DNA from 3 places in the Virgibacillus byunsanensis genome. Region 2 is predicted to be linked to each of the others. Evidence: riboswitches for the same ligand, from Rfam matches in the RefSeq annotation. Region 2 holds a riboswitch; each other region holds the start of a gene.
What was found. A riboswitch is a leader RNA that binds a small molecule or an ion and turns the genes downstream of it on or off. The one in region 2 is predicted to bind cyclic di-GMP.

Region 1: another riboswitch for cyclic di-GMP. It lies ahead of ACFQ3N_RS06820 (prepilin-type N-terminal cleavage/methylation domain-containing protein); the one in region 2 lies ahead of ACFQ3N_RS02750 (M14 family zinc carboxypeptidase).
Region 3: another riboswitch for cyclic di-GMP. It lies ahead of ACFQ3N_RS16655 (YolD-like family protein); the one in region 2 lies ahead of ACFQ3N_RS02750 (M14 family zinc carboxypeptidase).

What each region holds. Positions count from the first base shown of each region.
Region 1 is NZ_JBHTKJ010000013.1:35,340-39,789, reverse strand. Features, by position in the region: gene ACFQ3N_RS06830 (type IV pilus twitching motility protein PilT) at 1-726, shown strand, start outside; gene ACFQ3N_RS06825 (type II secretion system F family protein) at 733-1,929, shown strand; cyclic di-GMP riboswitch class II at 1,984-2,067, shown strand; gene ACFQ3N_RS06820 (prepilin-type N-terminal cleavage/methylation domain-containing protein) at 2,105-2,455, shown strand; gene ACFQ3N_RS06815 (prepilin peptidase) at 2,558-3,310, shown strand; gene pilM (type IV pilus biogenesis protein PilM) at 3,323-4,228, shown strand; gene ACFQ3N_RS06805 (PilN domain-containing protein) at 4,245-4,450, shown strand, end outside.
Region 2 is NZ_JBHTKJ010000007.1:221,944-226,393, forward strand. Features, by position in the region: gene ACFQ3N_RS02740 (M20/M25/M40 family metallo-hydrolase) at 1-171, shown strand, start outside; gene ACFQ3N_RS02745 (DMT family transporter) at 919-1,830, shown strand; cyclic di-GMP riboswitch class I at 1,906-1,990, shown strand; gene ACFQ3N_RS02750 (M14 family zinc carboxypeptidase) at 2,450-3,772, shown strand; gene ACFQ3N_RS02755 (hemerythrin domain-containing protein) at 3,940-4,389, opposite strand; gene ACFQ3N_RS02760 (DUF6612 family protein) at 4,410-4,450, opposite strand, start outside.
Region 3 is NZ_JBHTKJ010000053.1:49,093-53,542, forward strand. Features, by position in the region: gene ACFQ3N_RS16640 (RluA family pseudouridine synthase) at 1-524, opposite strand, end outside; gene ACFQ3N_RS16645 (excisionase family DNA-binding protein) at 603-833, opposite strand; gene ACFQ3N_RS16650 (acetamidase/formamidase family protein) at 964-1,899, shown strand; gene ACFQ3N_RS16655 (YolD-like family protein) at 2,055-2,363, opposite strand; cyclic di-GMP riboswitch class I at 2,549-2,633, opposite strand; gene ACFQ3N_RS16660 (amino acid ABC transporter ATP-binding protein) at 3,111-3,833, opposite strand; gene ACFQ3N_RS16665 (amino acid ABC transporter permease) at 3,834-4,450, opposite strand, start outside.

The DNA of each region.
Region 1 (4,450 bases), on a different contig from region 2:
GTCCCTTCCGTTGAAGAGCTGGATTTACCACAAATTGTGAAACAAATGGTTCATGAGCCACAGGGGTTAGTACTTGTTACAGGGCCTACTGGAAGTGGTAAAAGCACAACACTTGCTTCGATGATAAATTATATGAATAAAACGATGAACAAACATATTATTACCCTTGAAGACCCCATTGAATATATGCATAAACATGATCAATCCATTATTGATCAACGGGAAATTGGGTTTGATACAAATAGTTTTGCAGGGGGACTAAGAGCAAGTTTACGACAAGATCCGGATGTTATTCTAGTAGGAGAGATGCGGGACTTAGAAACAATTTCCACAGCAATTACAGCTGCTGAAACTGGTCATTTGGTTTTAGGAACATTACATACAACGGACGCAGTTTCTACCATCGAACGTATTATTGATGTATTTCCTCCAGGTCAACAAACACAGATACGGATTCAACTATCAACCATTTTAAAGGCTGTTATTTCTCAGCGACTACTTATAACGAAAGATAATATGGGTCGCAATGTAGCAACTGAAATATTGATCAATACACCAGCAGTTAAAAATCTAATTCGAAACGAAAAGCTGCATCAAGTTCAGAATGTATTACAAACATCTAAAGAACAAGGTATGCACACTCTAGAAATGGATCTTAAACGTTTACTCCAGGATGATAAAATTTCGCTGGACACTGCTGCTCCTTTTATGCGGGAAAGGAGTTAATCATGAATGAATTACCAATATACTGGTAAAAAAACCTCAGGACAAAAAATAACAGGAAAAGTAGAAGCGGATTCCAAAAAGGATGCACTTGTAGAGCTTGAAAATAGTGGTTTAATAGTTTTTGAGATTGCAGAGGCGAAAACATGGAATAGAGATATTGTACTGAACAAAAAGGTTAATAATAAAGAGTTTGTCATCTTTCTTAGACAATATTCCACTTTAATTCATGCAGGGATTTCGATTTCGGAAGCTACAAAAACCATGTTTAGGCAAACTGAAAGTAAAGTTTTAAAACTTGCACTTATCGACATGGATAAACAATTAGATCAAGGTCAATCACTTTCAAAGGCTGTAGAACGTCATCCAAAAGTGTTCCCGTCACTACTTGTCAATATGATTAACGCAGGAGAAGCTAGTGGTAAATTGGATGACATTCTTAATCAAATGGCAGATTACTATGAAAAGGAATATCGCAATAAACAAAAGGTCGTGTCGGCGTTAATTTATCCAGGTGTAGTAGGAGTTATAACGCTGGTACTTAGTATATTTTTATTAGTTTTTATTGTGCCACAATTTGTCAGTATGTTTCATTCACTTGGTGAGGAGGTCCCTCCGTATACACGATTTATTTTAAATTTAAGTGATTGGCTTCGTTCGTTTTGGTGGGTATTCGTTATATTAATGGCATTGGGGATTGTTATTTACAAGTATGTGATACAATTTGACAGTCTCATTTATCGAATAGATAGAATTAAAATGAAGTTTCCTTTCCTAGGAGCTCTGGTTCATAAAGGTGCAATGGTTCGAATGACACAAACGTTAAGTACATTGGTTAATAGTGCTGTACCTATTTTACAATCGGTAGAAATCACCGAAAAAGTTGTTGGTAATAGGGTGATTCAAGATGTTCTTGAGCAGGCAAGGAAGTCATTGGAGGTAGGCGAGTCGATTACGATACCCATGAAAGATCATTGGGCGTTCCCTGCTTTAGTTACACAGATGATTAAAATCGGTGAAAAAACCGGGACATTAGATCAAATGCTTTCAAAAGCCGCTGAATTCTACGAAGAAGAATTAGATCAGTTGTCTACGAGAATTAAAACATTGATTGAGCCTTTGATGATAATCATATTAACTGTAATAGTTGGAGGTATTATCACAGCAGTGGTTATACCGATGTTTTCGTTGTTTGAAACTTTTTGAATGGTATAGAAATTCATAGATATTTGTCAAGTAATGTATTATAATGGAAATAGAACTTTAGTAGGATACTTTGATAGACTATCTTCATTTGGGCACTTGGTTAGTCAGGAGTACGTAGTACAACCGACCAGCTATGGTATGAAATTTTTATGCTTTAAAAAGGTGGGAATAATTTATGCTAACACGCATGAAAAAGATATTGAAAAGGGAAAAAGGATTCACTTTAGTAGAGTTATTGGCAGTTATCGCTATTTTAGCAATTATTACGGCAATCGCAGTACCGACTATTGGGAATGTTATTGGAGATTCTGAGGAAAAGGCACATGAGGCTAATGTTAAATTAATAGAAAATGCTGCTAGATTAGCATATATTGGTGGTTTAGATGAAGTTCAAGACGGTAATGTTACAATTAACGAACTTGTTGAGAATGATTATTTAGATGATGTACCTCAAGATGTTGGTGACCACGAATATAATGAAGATCATGTGATTAATAATGTTTCAGAATCTGGTGCTACATTTTGATGTTAAAATTGGTTTTATCTGAAAAAGTAGTACGGTGAATAATGACGCCCATGCAATTTTGTTGCAGGGCGTTTTATCTTATAGGGACAGGAGCTTTATTACATGGATACAGTAATAATCTTATTTTTCTTCCTACTTGGCCTAATCTTCGGCTCATTCTTCAATGTAGTCGGCTTACGCTTACCACAAAATCAACCCTTCGCGAACGATCGATCAATTTGCCCACACTGTAACCATACACTCTCATGGTATGAACTCATTCCGGTTTTATCCTACATATTTCAGGGTGGGAAGTGTCGCCATTGTAAAGGGGAAATATCGTTTATTTATCCTGTGATGGAGCTAACGACTGGATTATTATTTGCATATAGTTATGTTACGATTGGCTTAAAGATAGAATTAATTGTAGCATTACTATTAATTTCAATGCTTGTTATAATAATCGTTTCTGATATGACATACATGCTCATACCAAATAAGGTATTACTGTTCTTCTTACCTCTATTTATCATCATGCGCTTTATACAACCACTTGATCCATGGTGGACTTCCATTGCAGGGGCGCTAGTAGGCATTGCCACTATTGCAATTGTAATTATGATAAGCCGTGGGGGTATGGGAGCCGGAGATATGAAGTTGTTTGGTGTTCTAGGGATTGTGTTAGGGATCGATAAAGTATTACTAGCCTTTTTCCTCTCTTGTGTGATCGGAGCTCTAGTAGGCATGATATTGCTGGTATTTAAACTAATTAATCGTAAGCAGCCAATTCCTTTTGGTCCATATATTGTTATAGCAACATGGATTACATATTTTTATGGTGAATCCATCATTAATTGGTATTTTAATTTAGTATAAGCAGGTGGCAACATGGGATATTTGAATAATGGCAGAGTAAATATAGTAATAACAAATCGTCTTTTGCGTTTCACCTACCATAAAAATCCTTCAGCAGAGGGATTGGTTACACATGGTGAGGTAGAGCTTCCAGAAGGCACTATTAAGGATGGAACAATTGTTAATAAATCAGCACTATTAGAAGTCATCCATCAACTAGTTCGTAAACATAAATGGAAGCGGAAAAAACTTATATTTGCTGTTCCAGATGATACGGTTGTTATTCGACAGTTGCAAATTCCTATTTCTCTAACGAAAGAAGAATCAATTTCTTATGTAAACACACAAATAGGGAATAGTTTCTATTTGCCATTTGCAAATCCAGCACTGGACATTGAATTTTTGGGTGAAGACGAGCAAAACAGGAACATCCTTTTATTTGCTTACCCAAAGGAAAAAATCATAGCATATGAAACCGTTTTTGAGGAAGCCGGACTAAAACCAATTGCTGCCGATCTTACTACGTTGTCCGTTTATCGGTATTATTATTTGCAGCAAATGGAGGAAAAAGCTCATGTACTTCTTATTCATTGGAATCAGGATGCACTAATACTGACTGCGTTTCAGCATCATAAAGCAGTTTTTACTAGATATATGACAATAGAAGCTAATACAGAGGGAAATGAAGAAATAGCAAAAGAAATCATTAATGAATTTGTAATTGAGATTAACCGGATTATCGACTTTTATCATTTTTCCATTACAAAAGGTGAGGCAAGTATTAATAGGTTGCTTTTAACAGGTGATTTCTCTTTTTTAAATTCTGTTAAAGAAACACTTTCTGAATCAGTGACGATACCAATACAAAGCTTTGAAAAAGAAGAATTACAGTCAGCATATATCGATGTCCTTGGTTTGGCATTAAAACGAGATGTTTAAAAAGGGGTAACACAATATGAATACAGAAATCAATCTTCTGGAAAAACAACCAAATAAATATATAGCCCCAGTAGTTTTTGGTATTTTGTTTATTCTATTGATGGTAGGTATTTTTGCGTTCTTACTTATTCAAAAAAATAATTACGAAAGTCAAATTGAGAACCAGGAAAGCAAGATTGCTCAAATCAATACGTTATTAATGGAGCATCAAGAAGATACCTC
Region 2 (4,450 bases):
CCATCAATAACAATCGGGCTAGGTGGTAAAGCAGGATCCGCGCATACCCTACAGGAGTGGTATGATCCGACTAGTGCTTATGTAGGAGTGCAGAAGGATTTCTTAACTTTAGTTGGATTAGTGGGAGTGGAAGGTATTACCGAACCTTTATTGGGGAAGCGTAGGACATAAACGATTGCCTAAAGTATAAAAAATGAGAGTCGGAAACGACGGGAAAGATACGATCATTATTGCGACTCAGACTATAATAAGCAGAAATGTTAATCCAATGGAGTTAGGTGTAATTAGGAGGATATCGCTATACTGTTATAGCGGACGAAGTTAAAATTGAAGGGACTATTAGATCACTAACACGTTCGACTAAACAGAATATAAAAAATAGTTTTTTATGAAATAGTAATAGGGACATGTAAAGCTATGCAAGTCGAAGTAGAAATTAACTATTATGACGGTTATCCTCCTAACTGTAAATGCATCTGAAATTTCAGAATTAGCATGGAGCACAATCGCGGGTCTTTACGGTCAGGAATCTGTACCGAATGTCCAGCCGAGCTTAGATGGAGAGGATTTTGGTCGGTTTTTGAAAAAATAGGTTGGGTAGTTCCACTGGTAACAGTCAAAGACCTCTTCACGATCCATGTTTTGAATTAAATGAAGATTTTCTAGAAGTTGGATTGAATGTCATGATAGGTTCTACCATACCGTATTTAGGGAAGCCTAGTACTTAACATCTCTGTTGCTTATTCTAATTGCAATCCATTCATTGGATCATGAACTTGATGACCAATGGAACAGTACTAGTTTATTCTTTACTAGTAAATAAGTATGATAGGGTGTATTCAAACGTATGTTAGTGACACACACCTAACATTAATGTAAAGTAAGAAGAAGCAACTCAGAAACTAGGTGAATCGTTTTATGGTTAAAATTTATATTCTTATATTATTGGTCATGTTATTGTGGGGGTTAAATTTATCGGCGCTGAAGGTGCTTGTTGATGCAATTGACCCAATGTTGTTGACCTCTTTTCGAATTATGACTGCAGGGATTGCTGTTTTGGTGATTTGTTCTGTGATGGGGATTCTTCGGTTACCACTCAAGCATGAATGGCTCGTTATTTTTTACATATCTATTTTTAATGTGGTTTTACACCATTCGCTTATAGCTGTTGGGCTAGAGATGACAACAGGTATAAATGGCGGATTAATATTAGGATTGATGCCGCTCGTTACAGTGATGATGGCTGTGATCATTTTGCGTCAGCGTGTCTCGTTGTTAAGAGTATCTGGTTTTATATTGGGTTTTATCGGCGTGGCCGTGACGACTTTGACCGGTGCTGATGGATTGGCGGCTATTTCCTTAGGTGACCTCGTCGTATTTTTAGGTGTCATTGCACAAGGGTTTAGTTTTGTATTGATTAGTAAACTAAAACCGACATTTGACCCACGGTTGGCTACTGGTTATATGCTTGTAATTGGTTCGGTGTTTATCTTTTTATTTAGCCAGGCTTTTGGAGCGGGAATTCAGGAGATTACTTATTTGTTTGACTGGAAGTTGGGATCAGTCTTTTTATTCAGTGCCATTTTAGCATCAGCCTTTGGCCATATGACGTATAATTACGCCATTAAAAAAGTAGGGCCAGCAGAATCAGCCATATTTATTAATCTAAATACGCTTTTTTCGATTATTGGAGCATCTATATTCTTAAATGAAATCATTACTTTGAATCATGTAATTGGATTTATATTGATTTTGAGTGGTGTGTTTATTGGTACTGGTGCTGTGGAGTATATGTTGGGGAAGAGGAAGGAGCGGGAAGTAAAAAGGTAAATATTACAAAAACAGGACTATTGAACCATTTGAAAACTAGTGTATTTGAAGGATAATACACGTAACAACATAAATCGTACGAAATGGCAAAATCGCTGAAAGGTGATGACGCAAAACTACAGGGGCTAACGTCAAACGACTATGCTTGCCAGGTGTCGAACACGATCTCCGTCGATTTATGGGATTCGAAGGGGGAATATGTTTGAGAAAAATTTTCTATCGTAGTAAATATTGTTGGCATCAATTTAAGGTGAGGGAGCTTTCAACTGTGATTTCCGATTGCCTAGATGAGAGGTTCAAACATAAACTAGAAAAGAAAATTAATTATCATGAACAAGCATCCTTGAATTACATAGTGAAACACTAAAAAGTGCCCAAGAGGCGCTTTTTTATTTTGGAAAAATTATCCGACAGAATCAGTGGCAAGTTTAGGAATACTAAGGTAGGAATTCTTAAACTTTCTCATAATATTAGATATAATAGTCTCTTCTACCTGTTCCAACGAGCATACTAGGATAACATTACCATTTATTACAAAATTAAAATAATTCTAATTAATCATGAAGTTGTGATTCTAGTACTCTATAATGAAACTATTAACTAAATGGGAGGAATGTATATGAAGAAGTTTATGAAGTTAGCAATTCCAATAACCTTTGCAGCGACAATGGTCTTATCATCAAGTGTTTTCGCGGATCCACAGTCTAACCCTAATGGTCCTTACATTGAAAATGAACAGAACATCTCGCTTTCCAGCTATATGAGTAATGAAGATTTGTACGAAAAACTTCAAAAGCTAGAAAGCCAATCTAATGGAAAGATGCAGCTTGATATAGCAGGATATTCGAATCAATCCCCAGATGGATATAGTACTGAGGATGATATAGGTGAACCACTCCATGTTGTGAAATTCGGGGATAATGATCCAAACAAAAAGCGAGTACTCATAACTACTCAAATCCATGGAAATGAACAAATTGGAACGGAAGCTGCTTTGGATATTATTCAAAAACTTTCATCAAATGGTAAAGAAGTAAATGAGATTCTGGAAAATGTATCGATTTGGATTATGCCACGTATTAATCCAGAAGGTGCTGATAACGAATATGAGGGAAGCTGGTATCCAATTAGGTATACCCATCAAACCTGGGATCCTGAAGCAATAGATTTGCCAGTCGATACAAGTGCACCTTGGTATTATAACGAAGATGGTAGTGAACGTGCCCAAAATAATAATGGTCGTATCGTTTATGGAATTCCAGGATATGATCAAAATAGGGATTATAACCCTAACTTGGGCTTGAACATTGAAGATCAGGACAAGTCCGAAGTGGCTGACTTCCTAAATAATCGTAGTACAAATAATAGTAGATACGGTGGTTTATATGTAACAGCTGAGGCTAGAACAGTAACGTCTGTATTTGAAGAATTCCAGCCTGATGTTTTTGTAGATGTCCATCACCGTGGATTTAATACTGTATCAGATGAGGATAATCGTTCTGTACCTGTCCAGCTTGCTGCCGTTGTAGCAACTCAAGATTATGAGGATCCTTTCACTGGTAAGACGTATGAGGTAGATGAGGACGTCTTAAAGCTTGGAAAACAAGTAAACGCACTTTCCTACCTTTCTCTACAAAACGGTGAATCCCATTTTGGGGCAATTCAAAAGTATCCTGACGTTAATCTACCAGGAACTGCATTGGGAGCATTTGCATTAAATGATGCTGCTATTATGTTAATTGAAATAAAAGGCCAAAGCCAAACGTTGGGTCAAAAACAAAATGGTATGCTTAAAGAAACGGTTAAGAAGCCACTTTATGAGGTGTTTAAAGGGCTAGCGGATGGAACAATTAATGATGTTGATCCACAAATCTATGATGACATTCCTGAATCTACTAATAGGATTAGTGATCCGACAACTAGGGATGATGATGCATTTTAAAGAAGTTTGATTTGACTCGAAATGTTTATTTTTAAAGAAGTATTTGAAATGAAAGTAGCCACCCCATGTATATTATGGAGGTGGTTACTTTTTATTTTGGGCAGGAAAATGAAGGTTAAATTTTCATTCAACACCGATTCCTACAGATTTTGTAAATGACCTAGAACTTAATGCAAATATGGGGCAAGCTCATGCAACTTTTCTTCTGGAAGTGCTTTTTCGATCATGGGAAAAATTACACGTTCTTCTTTTCGAATATGTGACTCTAGTAACGTGCCCAATTCATGCATGGCATCCAGGTTTTCATCGTTGTTGAGAAGCTTCTCTATTTGGGAACGAATCTTTACATGTTCTAATAGCATTTCTATTATTTCTGGTTGGTTAACATTTGCGTACTGGGCATAGGCGGGTAACAGAATTTCCTCTTCTTCCCGGAAATGGTTTTGGCCATTCGGAATCCAAAACTCTTTAGCCTCTTTCATTATTTCTTCCATTGTTAAACGACTTTCTTCTGTACCAGCACGCTTTAGCTTAAGTGCCAAATGCAAACCAATCATATGGTGGCGTGATAAAGGTTTCAGTGATTCGTGTCGCTTGATGCCTTTTCGCATAGTCATTGGAATTACTCCTTTTTCCACTATTCTCCTATTGGCGATGCTTTTTCCATCATTTCTTCCG
Region 3 (4,450 bases), on a different contig from region 2:
TACGTGCGTTCTTTTACATTTTCCTTCCAAGCGTCTTGTAATTTGCGCTTTACTTGTTCACTTTTAGCAAACATCATAACCCCGGATGTATCTTTATCTAGTCGATGAACGACAAAAACTCTGTTTTGTGGGTTTTCTAGACGAACATGCTCCATTAATTGATGAAGTGCTGTTCGATGTTTTTCTTTCTCTGTTGCAATGGAAAGTAACCCAGCTTCTTTCTTGATCACGATAATATCATCATCTTCATAAAGGATGGACATCCCGATTAAGGCACTTTCTTTTACTGCTTCCTTATTTTTTAAAATGGTCACTGTCTGTCCTGGTTCTAGGACATAATTGTGCTGTGTTTCAATATGGTCATCAATGGTAACCTGTCCACGTGTAAGAATGGATTTAACTGAATTCCGACTACGATTTGACATCGACTTTAATAAAAAAGGAAGTAATTCTGATTGTTCTTCCACTGTATATATAAGAGAGTTAGCTATTTTCTTGTTTGTTGTTCGATGTTTTTTAGGCATTTATTAAAACTCCTCTATTTAAAAAAATACTGCGTATACTTGTACTTAACATAAAGTTTATTTAATCTACATGCAAATCTAATCCTCATCCTTTACGTCAATATCTTCTGGAATAGGCTCATTGAGATAATCCTGAATCATTTTACGGTATTTCTCAACTTGCTCAAGATGTGTAGTAAACTGTTCCTTATTAACAAGGTACTGTTCACCATCGTAAATAGCACGAATGCGATTATTTACAATAAGTGCTTTAATTTTTGATTCTTCTGTAGATAAAAATTCCGCTGTTTCCTGTATACTTAGGTACATAATACAGTTCCTTTCGTGTTTATCATTACTATTATTTTATCATCAACGAATAAACTATACTAACAACAATGATCATCTCATGATAAAATTACTGTATTACAGATTAAACTTACAAGGAGTGGCACAATCATTGATACATAATTTGAAATTAGACAAACAAAACTTCCACGGATCTTTCAGCAAAGACTATCAATCTATCTTGACAATTGATTCAGGTGATTCTGTTCGATTAACAACACTGGATATTCAGTGGGGTTACTCTCCATCAAAGGGAAAAGAGCGAACGTTTTTTACCTCTAGGGAAAATGAAGAAAAACCTGGTCACCCCATAATTGGACCAATTGCAATACGGGGTGCAAAACCTGGTATGGTGCTAGAAGTTAAGTTGAATGACATTGTTCCTGGATGGTATGGACAAAACTGGTCTGGAGGATTCAAAAGCTGGCAAAATGAAAAGCTAGGCTTAACAGATACAGAGAAAATTCAACTTGACTGGGAGCTAAGTCCAACTACTATGGTAGGAAGTAGCCATATTGGTGAAAGGCAATTCCAGGTTGGCCTGCAACCATTTATGGGTTTAATGGGTGTAGCACCAGCAGAACCTGGCATCCACACAACAGCCCCGCCTCGCAATTGTGGTGGAAATATTGATTGTAAAGAGCTAGTACGAGGGAGCAGTCTATTTTTGCCGATCTCAGTTGATGAGGCATTATTTTCCGTTGGGGATGGACATGCTGCCCAAGGTGATGGTGAGGTCTCAGGAACTGCTATCGAATGTCCAATGGACTTGGTGGATATTACGTTAAACCTTAGAGATGATGTGAAATTAAATACACCAAGGGCAATGACACCTAGTGGATGGATAACATTTGGATTCCATGAAGATTTAAATGAAGCAACTGCTGTAGCGCTTGATGAAATGATCCTACTGATCCAACAATTCCACAACATAACTAAAAAAGAAGCAACCGCTTTAGCCAGTGCTACTGTTGATCTGCACATTACACAGGTTGTAAACGGTGTGAAAGGTGTACATGCGATCCTTCCACATGGTGCAATACGGTAAATAACAGAAACAGCTCTGGGAAACTGGAGCCGTTTTTGCTCCTTTATACACAGAACAAAGGCGCTGGAGCTGGACACGGCTTACACAGTCAATAATTATCTACAGGCTCCTCTAAAAAAGATTCGCATTGGATCGAATCTTGAAGCTCCCACATATTACGCAAATTTATATGTCTTTATGCCCACAACATCATCCATGTTAATATCAATTGTATTCTCACTTTCTATCTGAATAATCTGAAGTGTATTATCTACATGGGCTATCTTCCCAATGGCTATTTTAGGATTATGATATGCGTAGTATTTTACTTCTATTAATAAGTTTTCTCGAATAGCACGGACTAATGCACTGTTAATATTAAGTAATTGACCTTCATCTCTTACAAGATTTTTCTTATCAGAATTTCGTTGATAGGGTAAAAATAATACACTGTATCGCCTACTGTCCCCATGATAATTAAACATTTCTTCATTCCTCTTTTATTTAAATTAGTTGTTCTTAAGCCTCTCGCATCTATCTACATTTCATATAAACACCCTTCTTCATCATGTACGGAATTATACATAAAAATAGCCCACCAAAAATGGTGGACTTAATTTGTTAAATTATGTAGAAACATAATAAACTATTAATGTTTTATCCAACCTTTTTCGGCGACCCGGCGATCATAGTTCAAAAACTTTAGACCCGTGGCTTTGCGACCTTACTTTTCAATAAGTTTGCCATTTTCGTAGGTATTTATGATTATTGTAGGTAAATATAACTATACAACCTAACTTATATTATCAGTTTATAAAGCATTATTCAACACATACATTTACCGGCGTTAATCAACCTCTACATTACAATTAAATTCATAACCGTCATCTAAAAATATTTTCGAACTAAGGTTAGATAATGCAATTATTAATGAATATTAAGTACTCTCTAAAGGAATATGCAGCTTTGTGTAAACGACATTAACATCAGCTATAATGTTATATATTATTCTGAAAAACCCTAACTCCCTTAAAAGCTAATTTATTTATAATGTTACAAAATTTATCATTACAGTGTCACTTATACATGGAAGTTATCAATGGGGATTAAAGATAAAATGACTCCAGAACAATTCTGGAGTCATTTATCAGTTTCATCATAAAGACCTTATTATTATACTTTCCAATTTATGATTTTTAGTTCAAGTATAGTATTTGCCTTTGTGTTTAAATTTATAAGATTTTACTTAAGAATGATTGGGTCCTAGGATTTTGAGGGTTGTCAAAAATTTGTTGCGGATCCCCTTCTTCCATAATAATTCCTTCATCCATGAATAATACACGGTCTCCCACTTCCTTAGCAAAGCCCATTTCATGAGTAACTACAACCATAGTCATACCTTCTTCAGCTAAATCTTTCATTACTTCAAGAACATCTCCAACAAGTTCTGGGTCAAGAGCAGAAGTAGGCTCATCAAACAGCATAACTTTAGGATTCATAGCGAGTGATCTAGCAATAGCCACACGTTGTTTCTGCCCACCCGAAAGACTATCAGGATAATCATCTGCTTTATCAGACAATCCTACTTTATCGAGAAGTGGCAGGGCAACGTCTTTAGCTTCTTGTTCAGAAAGATTCTTCACCTTAGTTGGACCGAGCGTGATATTTTCTAAAACCGTTTTATGTGGAAATAGATTAAAATGTTGAAATACCATTCCTACTTGAGAACGTACTTCATTAATATTGACATTGGGATCCGTTAACATTTCACCGTCAATCGTAATTTCCCCTGCAGTTATATCCTCAAGAAGGTTGATGCACCTAAGGAAAGTACTTTTCCCAGAGCCCGAGGGCCCTATCACACACACCACTTCACTCTCATCTACTTTAGCGTCAATTCCTTTTAATACCTCTAAATCACCGAACGATTTGTGTAATTCTTTTACTGTAATCATTTAGACATCCAGCTTCCTTTCTAGTCTGTTTAAATAGAGTGCTGTTGGCACCGTGATACATAAGTAAAGTAAACAAACCATGACGAGTGTTTCAAATATTTCAAATGTAGTATTGTAATATTCTTTTGCCATAAACACGACATCGTGTACTACGATAACAGAAAATACGGATGTATCCTTTAAACTAATAATAAATTGGTTTCCAAGAGGGGGGATCATTCGCTTAAAAGCTTGAGGCCAAATAATATAACGCATTGTTTGATTTTCAGTTAACCCCATTGACCGTCCTGCTTCATGCTGCCCTTTATCAATAGAATATACGGCACCGCGGACAATTTCAGCAATATATGCACCGGCGTTAACTGCAATTGCAATAACACCTGCAGTAAAGGAAGTTATATTTAAGCCAATTAAATCTTCGGAAACACCATAATAAAGAAATAGTGCTTGTGCCAGTATCGGTGTCCCTCGAACAACCTCGACATAAACCGACCAAAACCCTCGAATAAATTTGTTTTTAGAGAGTTTCCCCAAACCAGCTAAGGATCCAATAATCATCCCAAAGAACAGACCAATAACTGTAATCATTACGGTAATTTTCAGGCCATCTATTAAAA